Regions from separate parts of the Dyadobacter chenhuakuii genome, predicted to be linked through region 2. Evidence: riboswitches for the same ligand, from Rfam matches in the RefSeq annotation. Region 2 holds a riboswitch; each other region holds the start of a gene.
The links. A riboswitch is a leader RNA that binds a small molecule or an ion and turns the genes downstream of it on or off. The one in region 2 is predicted to bind S-adenosylmethionine.

Region 1: another riboswitch for S-adenosylmethionine. It lies ahead of metX (homoserine O-acetyltransferase MetX); the one in region 2 lies ahead of NFI80_RS08915 (YceI family protein).
Region 3: another riboswitch for S-adenosylmethionine. It lies ahead of NFI80_RS09560 (cysteine desulfurase family protein); the one in region 2 lies ahead of NFI80_RS08915 (YceI family protein).

What each region holds. Positions count from the first base shown of each region.
Region 1 is NZ_CP098805.1:5,749,715-5,752,996, forward strand. Features, by position in the region: gene treA (alpha,alpha-trehalase TreA) at 1-57, opposite strand, end outside; gene NFI80_RS24130 (M20/M25/M40 family metallo-hydrolase) at 68-997, opposite strand; SAM riboswitch class I at 1,137-1,244, shown strand; gene metX (homoserine O-acetyltransferase MetX) at 1,369-2,418, shown strand; gene NFI80_RS24140 (glycerophosphodiester phosphodiesterase) at 2,516-3,282, opposite strand, start outside.
Region 2 is NZ_CP098805.1:2,171,100-2,174,381, forward strand. Features, by position in the region: gene NFI80_RS08910 (hypothetical protein) at 1-1,085, shown strand, start outside; SAM riboswitch class I at 1,207-1,308, shown strand; gene NFI80_RS08915 (YceI family protein) at 1,519-2,145, shown strand; gene NFI80_RS08920 (TonB-dependent receptor) at 2,389-3,282, shown strand, end outside.
Region 3 is NZ_CP098805.1:2,312,199-2,315,480, reverse strand. Features, by position in the region: gene NFI80_RS09565 (sulfatase) at 1-1,081, shown strand, start outside; SAM riboswitch class I at 1,181-1,274, shown strand; gene NFI80_RS09560 (cysteine desulfurase family protein) at 1,443-2,618, shown strand; gene NFI80_RS09555 (hypothetical protein) at 2,662-2,913, shown strand; gene NFI80_RS09550 (EamA family transporter) at 2,936-3,282, opposite strand, start outside.

The DNA.
Region 1 (3,282 bases), 2.4 Mb from region 2:
CTCTGGTGAAACATGCGGTGAACCATACGTGAAAGCGGGTGCTATGAATCCGTACAAATGTGAGTGGTTATATAACAGTGGTAAATGTCAGCTTAGGCAGTTTCATTGCATTCTCAATGAGTTGTATATGAATGCCCAGAATGCCGGCAGCTGCATTATAATCGATTTTTTCCGGATCGTCCGTAGGCTTGTGATAGTCGTCGTGGCCGCCTGTGTGAAAGAAAAGCACCGGAATTTTTTTGGCATAAAAAGACCCATGATCCGAGCCGCCGCTTCCGGCCTTGTCCGTAAAAAACTTGGTATCGCTTTTCACATCTTTAAATATATCCGGCCATGCATCACTGGTCCCGTAACCGCCGATCCCAACGCCACGGCTGGCATCATAACGGCCAATCATGTCCATATTAGTCATGAAATTGATTTTTTCCAATGGTAATGTAGGATTGTTAACAAAATGACGCGATCCCAGCAGCCCCAGCTCCTCGGCACCAAATGCTATAAAGAGAAAGTTATAGGGTTCTTTGACATCATTCTTGGAAAAATAGCGCGCAAGTTCCAGCAAGCCTGCCACGCCCGAAGCATTATCATCGGCCCCGTTGTGAATTTGCCCTTCCGGCTTTTCTGCTTTCGAGCTTCCTTGTCTGCCCAGCCCCAGGTGATCAAAGTGAGCGCCAATGACAATGGTATTTGCAGCTCCGTTATCCAGAAAGCCGATGACATTATTTGTCTCGCGCAGACTGTCGGTAACAACCACGCGCCGCACTTTGGCCGTAAATGGTTGGTAAAATCCGTTGGTCCCCTTCGGTTGCAGCTTGTATTTTTTGAATTGAGCGGCTACATATCCGGCTGCTTTTTGGTTCTCCTTGCTTCCGGTTCCACGGCCCTGCATTTTGTCGGATGCAAGCTTGTAAACGTGTTTGGAAAGTTGGTCGGGAGCGGGCAGTTGGGCAAAGGCACTTTGGCAAACAAAACAAAAGAAGAACAAGTAATTTTTCATCGAACGCAGTATCATGAATGGGCAAAGATAAACCTCCCTGGATGCCCTGCAAAATAGAATTTGTGCTTTTGTTTGCATTTTCAGGCATCTGCGCTTAATATTGCAGGATCAAGTCAGTTGCTTCACCTTGTGTGCGATTGATTTATAAAGAAGAGGCGAGAGAATGGGCTCAATGAACCTCTGGCAACCTGCTACCACAATGGAGAAAGGTGCTAATTCCCACCTAAGTTATTAGGAGATATAAACTCAATTCGCGTGAACTTACAGTTAGAAATTTCCGTAAGCCGGATGGCTTTATTCTCGCATCTGCCCTGTGCATTCCACGGGACAGTCTGTTAAATTTTTGAATTAAAACCTGTGCTCTGGCACTTATGCAAGCGGAACAAAAAACATTTAAATATCCTTACGCCTACGCGCTGGAAATGGGCGGTGAATTGCCAGGCTTCGAACTGTCATACACCACTTATGGAACGCAGAATGCTGAAAACAACAACATTGTCTGGATCTGTCATGCATTAACGGGCAGCTCCAACGCGGCCGAATGGTGGGATGGCCTGGTAGGGGACGATAAGTTTTTTGACCCAGCCAAATATTTCATCGTTTGCGTGAATGTCCTGGGTTCGGCTTATGGCTCTACGGGTCCGCTGAGCATTAATCCCCGGACGCATAAACCTTTTTACAGATCATTTCCGACTATCACAGTTCGTGATGTGGTTGGTGCTATGGATCTGCTGCGGCAGGAGCTGGAAATTAAGAAGATAAAACTTTGTATTGGCGGTTCCCTGGGTGGCCAGCAAGCGCTCGAATGGGCGGTGGAAGTGCCCGATCTTTTTGAAGAACTGATCCTGATCGCCTCCAATGCACTGCATTCGCCGTGGGGCATTGCTTTTAACGAGTCACAGCGGATGGCGATTGAGGCGGACCCGACTTTTAATGATGGCACGGACGAGGCCGGAAGCATGGGTATGCGGGCCGCGCGATCCATTGCATTGCTATCATACAGAAATTACGACACCTATAATTTTACCCAGGCGCGTGATAATCCGGATCAGATCGATGATTTCCGGGCATCGTCCTACCAGCAATACCAAGGCGATAAGTTTGTGAAGCGGTTTAATGCCTATTCTTACTGGGTGCTTTCCAAGATCATGGATTCGCACAATGTAGGCAGGAATCGCGGCGGAATTGTGCACGCATTAGGCTTGGTTAAGGCCAAAACATTAGTATTAGGCATAAAATCCGATTTGCTGTTCCCATTATCCGAGCAACAATTTCTGGCCAGGCACATTCCGGACGCTGTTTTCCAGGAAATCGATTCGTTATATGGCCACGATGGCTTTCTTATTGAATATAAGCAGCTTACCCAAGTGATCAGGGCGTGGCAGGAAACGAATGGCAAATTGCAAACCGCAAAGATCTGAACATTAGTATCTAACATTAAGACTTAAGGAACATTAAGACATAAAAAAGCGCCGCTCAGAGGTTTCTCCGGGCGGCGCTTTTTGCGTTATAGTAATGCTATTTTGTTATTTTCAAAAGCAATTCCGGCTCGTTTGTGGTAATGTAATCGACGCCTTTTTCAAGAAACCATTTCATAGATTCTTCGTCATTCACCGTCCAGACATTGGTTGTCAGTTTTTTATCTCTGATATCGGCAATGTATTCTGGCTTTTTCTTCAACACATTCTGGTTGTAATCGATGCCATCCAGTCCTGCGGCTTGAATTTCATCCGGCGTTTTGTCTCCGTTCAGATATTCGACGTGTGCTTTCGGAGCCAGTTCTTTTACTTTTTTACAAACATCAAAATCAAAGGCAATGTAATCCGTAATGCCTTCCACTTTTAATTTTTTTACCATTTCCACACATTTGGTAGCCAGTGCTAGCGAGCGTTCTTTGCCCATCGAAGAAGTTTTGATTTCCAGGATCAGGCGTGTTTTCTTCTGTTTTGCGCCCGCTTTCAGGTAAGCTTCCAATGTTGGTAATGCCGTTCCATCTTCTAATTTGATCTGGGAAAGCTCCTGGGAATTGGTTTTTTCAATATGCGTTCCTTTGATCGAATGGTCGTGAAGCACATAAATGACCGAATCTGCCGACATATGCACATCAAATTCACTACCATAGCAGCCCAGTTTGATGGCATGCTCCAATGCGCCAATAGAATTTTCGGTTACGCCGGTATTTTTCCACGCGCCACGGTGCGCTATAACTTTGTTTTTATTTTGAGACATGCCTTCAAAAGCGGTCAGACTCAGCAAACCAACAGCAACAATGGATAAGAATTTTT
Region 2 (3,282 bases):
ACTACACGGGATGGTTCGTCACAGTCGTCATATGCCTGCTGGCAGGATGGGCTTGGGACCGGCTCGACAGAAAGCGCATTGATTTTGAGAAGCTGTATTACTGGTTTTACACCGCGGCGCGCTATGGCATTGCGCTGAGAATGTCCTGGTTTGCTTGGGCGAAAGTGTTTCCGGTGCAAATGCCGTTTCCGACAATCAGTCAGCTGAACACCAACCTGGGCGATTTCACTCCGGGTAAGTTATATTGGCTGACCACCGGCGTATCGCCGTTTTTTGAAGTTTTCGCGGGATTTTTCGAGCTGGCGGCAACGCTTTTTATCCTTTTCCGGCGGACTACCACACTCGGGGCCCTGATGATGGTGGCTATTTTGGTGCCGATCTGGTTTGTTAACATTGGTTACGACGCGGGTGTGGAGCTTGCGAGTTTGCACATTCTCACGCTTTCGCTGATGCTTTTGGTGCGGGATGGCAAACGGTTTTATGAAATTTTAATTGAGCACAAGGCTGTTGCACTGACATATGTGCCAAAGATCACCTTTGCCCAAAATTGGAAGAATAGCGCCCTTCTTGCGTTCAAATATGCATTCATTTTCCTGTTCATCATTCATCGCGGTTACAGTTACGGGACCTTGTATGCGAGTGGCAAGACCTTCAAACTTCCCTTGGATGATGGACTTGCCGGATTTAGCGGGTTCTATCACGTGGCTGATTTTAAGCTGAATAGCAACACAATCCCGGATGCGATTGGAGACACCACGCGCTGGCAGAATGTCGTATTCGAGAAGTTCAATTCCATCAGCATTAAAATTGACAAGCCTTTCAAGCTCAACACGAAGAATTCAATCCGGACCACGGAGTATTACGGCAATATCGGCCGGTATTATTATGGGTATTCTGCCGATACGATCCATAAGTTGTTGGTATTAAGAAACCGCGCTGACACGTCGAGCAAGCTTCTTTTGAGGTATGAAAGAGTTGATCCAAACAAAATTCTTTTGTCAGGGACAAACGAAGCGAAAGACTCGATTTACGTTGTTTTGAATAAGATTAACAAGAAATATCCCCTTGAAGAAAAGCGCAAATAGCATTAGGCGACGCATTTCCTGGTGGCATGATCTCGAAATAATACTATTGAGTTTTGACATTCCGCAAAAGATGACTTTACCTTTGCATCGTCTTACGATTACTACCTGCAAAGTAAAAGTGGATTTATAAAGAAAGAGGGAGAGACAGGCTCGGCGAACTCTTAGCAACTTTCCAGGGTGGAATCAGTGCTAACCTGCCTAACATTTTTAGGAACTATAAATTTACAAATCATGTCCAGAAAAAGCATCCAAATCCGCCCGGTCCCCTGCGCAACCAAATGTTGTCCTGAGGACAAATGGAGAAGCTAATCAGCTTAAACTGAGTAATCGTGTCTACCGAACATTAAAACGCCTATTCGCGTTCGATAGCATTATTTTATCACATTTAGTCTACAAAACCAATAGACTTAATATTTTAACCATTCAATTTATTATGAAAAAGACCATTTTATCCGCATTGTCGCTCGCTACACTTGGCTTGGCATCTTTCACAAATACTGTAAAAGAAAATCCGTACACAGTAGACACACAGAAAAGCAAGCTGGTATGGAATGCTAAAAAAGTAACCGGCGAGCATTCGGGCCTGGTTCCCATCAAGAGCGGCACGTTACTGGTAGACGCTGGAAAATTAAAGGGCGGCAACTTTGAAATCGATCTGAAAGATCTCACAGTAACTGACCTGAAAGACCCTGAATACAACAAAAAACTGACCACACACCTGAAAGGCGAGGACTTTTTTGCTGTCGAGAAACATCCAACCGGCAAGTTAAATATCACCTCAGTAACGCCCTCCGGTGCAAATAAATACAATGTGAAAGGTAAGCTGACGATCAAAGGCATTACCGAGGATGTTGCATTTCCGGCAGAGGTGACTACAACAGGGAAAAACCTGACAGCTAATGCGAAGATCACGATTGACCGCACCAAATACGGCATCAAGTATAATTCCAAAACTTTCTTTTCCGCGATTGGCGACAAAGCAATTGACGATACTTTCAACCTGGACGTCTCGCTTATTGCAACAGAATCTGCTTCTACAACCAAGGCTAGCGTGAAGTGATATTGCCTCTTGTTGTACTATAACATTGCTTCTGATTTGGCGACGGAGGGATGACGGGTTTACTTGTCAAGTCAGCATGTGCAGGAATTCGGACAGGAACTGCAGGCTCCCCAGCCCGAAGAATGGACATCGCTGCGATTCCGTCGTCACCAAATCAGAACACCAATTACTAACGTATAAAGTTGTGCGTTATTAGGGTTCCATGCGGGCTATCGTCAGATGAAGCCATAAACACCTCTTTGAATGAAAAGATATATTCTACTATTATTTGTATTTGCCGCCTTTAAATCTTTCGCCCAGCAGCGCATACTGAACGGAAAAGTAACAGATGCCGTGAGCGGCGAAGCGTTGCCAGGTGTAAATGTGTCGGTAAAAGGCACCAGGCAAGGCACGCTGACTGATGCAGACGGAAAATATGCATTGAACCTGATCAAAGGGGAAACACTAGTGTTTTCATTCGTCGGCTTTTCCGCGCAAGAAGCTAAAATATCAGCTGAAAATCAATACGATATCAGTCTGCAACCTAGCTCGCAGCAGTTAGGCGAAGTGCAAGTGGTGGGTTCCAGAAATGCGAACCGCACCAAGCTGGATTCTCCGGTTCCGGTCGATGTGATCGATTTGAAACCACTTTTGGAATCAGCGCCGCAGGTCAGCATTACACAGCTTTTACAATATGTTTCACCTTCGTTTCATTCGGTAAATGGCAGCAATGCCGGTGATGCCGGTTCTGCGCTGAACCTCTCACAACTAAGGGGTTTGGGCGTGGATCAGGTGCTGGTTTTGGTGAATGGAAAACGGCGGCACAAAAGTTCAAACATCAACTGGGGCGGGCTTGGAAACGGGGCCACAGGTTATGATCTGAATTCGATTCCGACCGCCGCCATCCAGCGCGTTGAGATCCTCCGTGACGGGGCAGCTGCGCAATATGGTTCGGACGCAATTGCAGGCGTTATCAATATTGTTTTGAACAAAACAACTGAACAACTGACACTTAGCTCAACGGCCAGCACCCGGCGAAGAGGAGACGGAACCACCACCCGCACGAATGCAAACTACGGATTCGCACTGGGCAAAACAGGCGGTTACCTGAATGCAACCGCGGAATTCGCCACGCAGGCCATTGCGCTTTTACCTGGA
Region 3 (3,282 bases), 140 kb from region 2:
CGTGGTGACATTGCCGCAGCTATTTAAGAACAATGAATATTACAGCGCCCGGGTCGGGAAAATCTATCATTATGGCGTTCCGGGCCAGATCGGGACAGACGGCCTGGACGATCCTATTTCCTGGGATCGCAAAGTCAATCCAAAAGGGCGTGACAAAACCGAAGAATCACTAGTCAAAAATCTTACGCCGGACCAAGGCTTGGGCAGCGCACTTGCCTGGCATGCAAGCGAGGGAGCGGATGAAGAGCAGACAGACGGAATGGTCGCCAGCGAGGCTATCAAATTATTGAAGGAAAAGAAGGCCGGGCCATTTTTCCTGGCAGTTGGTTTTTATCGCCCGCACTCCCCTTACGTAGCGCCAAAAAAATATTTTGACCAATATCCACTGGCATCAATCCCGCTTCCGAAAGAAATTCAAAATGACCTTGACGACGTTCCGGAAGCAGCAATTTCCACCAAACCGGCACATTTAGGCCTTTCAGTAGCGCAAAGAAAAGAGGCGTTGCGGGCCTATTATGCGTCAATTTCATTCATGGATGCGCAAGTAGGAAGGGTGCTGGACGAACTGGACCGGTTGAAACTGACCAATAAAACGATCATCGTTTTGTGGAGCGATCACGGTTATAATGTAGGCCAGCACGGCCAGTGGATGAAGCAAAGCCTTTTCGAAAATGCTGCGCACGTTCCATTAATCATCTCAGTGCCTGGCGGAACCGCAGGAAAGGCATCGGGCAGGACGGTGGAATTACTGGACATTTACCCAACATTGGCTGAGCTTTGCGGACTGATGCCTACCCAAAAACTCGGCGGCAAAAGTCTGACATCATTACTCAAAAACCCGGACGGCATTTGGGATAAAGCTGCTTACACCCAAGTTCGGCGGAATAAAATTACTGGTCGCAGCGTAAGAACGGAGCGCTTCCGTTACACGGAATGGGATGGAGGAAAAGCCGGCGTGGAATTATACGACCACCAAAAAGACCCCAACGAATTCACAAACCTCGCCAAAGAAAGCACCTACATTATCACGGTCAATGAACTAGCCATGCTCCTCCAAAAAGGCTATCCGGAAACCAAATAAACGGCGGGTAATCTGCGCATCAAGAATTTTCTCAAAGAAATTTTTCGCTCTTTTTGGATCTTTAAAATCTTTATTACATCTTTGTCTATCGAATTAGTAGATTTATAAAGAAGGAAGGGAGAGGTTAGGCTCTATGATCTTCTGGCAACCTATGACTTTTTAAGGTGCCCCAACCTAATTCTAATGATAAATCTGAGAATCCAACCACCGGAGTAACAGAGTACAATCGAGTTAAGGAAAGCCAGAGGCTTGTCCGTGTATGTTCGTTACGGTTTCGTTTTTGGCGGAATTGTTACGATTATCCAGGCAAGGTGCGGCATTTGGAATCAATAAACTGATAACATTTAACACTTAGATCAACATGGAAATTTATTGTGATAACGCCGCCACAACTGCACTGGATCCGGAAGTGATTGAAGCGATCCTTCCATTTTTTGCCGCCAGCTTCGGCAACCCGTCGTCCACTCACTGGGCAGGACGGAAGGTGAAAGATGCGATAGAAGATTCGCGGAAGCTGGTTGCGAAGGTTTTAAATGCTTCTGCGGAAGAAATATATTTTACGTCCGGAGCCACCGAGGCCATCAACCTCGCCATATCCGGTGCGATTGCGAAATATGACATTAGCCATGTCGTGACAAGTAAAATTGAACACAAGGCCGTTTTGCAAACCATTCTCCAACATGAAAAATCGGGTGATATCGAAACGAGTTTTGTGCAGTTGGATGAGCGCGGCAATGTTGATCTTTACCATCTTGAAAACCTTTTAAGAGCCAATCCACAGACATTGATCTGCCTGATGCACGGCAATAATGAAATTGGAAACCTGACAGATATCCACGCGATAAGTAAACTTGCTCAACGTTATGATTCCATTTTTTTTACGGACACCACCCAGACAATCGGGAAGCAATGGATCGATCTGACCCAGACGCCTATCGATTTTCTGGTGGGTTCCGCCCACAAATTCCATGGACCGAAAGGCGCCGGATTTATCTATATCAATAAAAAACACCGCATTCATGCGCAAATTTTTGGCGGAGGCCAGGAAAAAGGACAGCGTGGAGGGACAGAAAATGTGACTGGCATTGTAGGGCTTGCCAAAGCGCTCGAGGTGGCATACCGCGACCTGGACAGCAACCATTCCGTAGTCAGCAAGTTGAAGCAATATATGGTCTCCAAACTGGCGATCAGTGGTGTGTACGGCATTTGTTATAATGGCGAAAGTCACTCTCTTGAAAACAGCATGGTGAACATCCTGAACGTTTCATTCCCATGTTTGGCTGCGGGCAGTTTGGTTAAAAGTCTTGATAATCTGGGCATTGCAGTTTCCGGCGGCAGCGCTTGTTCCAGTCAGGGCAGCTCGCACGTGATCAGCGCGCTTCCTTGTCAGAAGGATAAAGAAAATGTCCGTTTCTCGTTTAGCAAATTCAACACATTCGATGAGATTGATCACATTGTGCAGGCCGTTGTGAACATTTATAATGCCGATCCTGCATCACGCGGCCAGTCACGTTTCCGTCTGGAATTAACGCATTGAGCCGGAGGTTCTTCAATTATTAGCCACGATAAAAAATACTAAAATGAGCAAAATTTTCTTTCTCAAAATCATTTACAGAAGTGCTGTAAGTCTCCATAAGATCACATCCATCGTTGAATCGTTTAATGGTGCGAGGATCAAACACCTTAACTTTATCAGCAAGGGAAGGGTTTTCGTAGGCGTCATTGCCTTCGAAGCTTCGCAACTTATTGATTTTGAACGTATCTTTAATTTGATCAAAAGAAACAGGGACATTTCGGAGGTGGAGCAGATCACAGAAGCTTCCTTGTGTTAACTGCTCATATTCCTCCAAGAGATCAATAAGCGGATACGACTTGTTTTGGCTTGCGATATTTGTGCAGATTGATCAGCAACACGCTGCCGAGAATGATGACCAGCCCGACTATTTGCAGGACAGAAATAGATTCGTTTGCAAAAAATATCCCCAAAAGGACTGCTACGACGGGATTTACATAGGCATAAGTGCTAACCTTGGTTGCTGGCTGGACTTTCAGCAGCCAGACGTATGCTCCAAAACCGGCAATCGACCCAAAAACAATCAGATATAACGTTGATAGCCAGGCTTCCATCGGAATGGATGCAAGATTCAGGGTCGCCAGTTCGCCCGAAATAATGCTGCCTGGGAGGAAGGCAAATCCGGCTG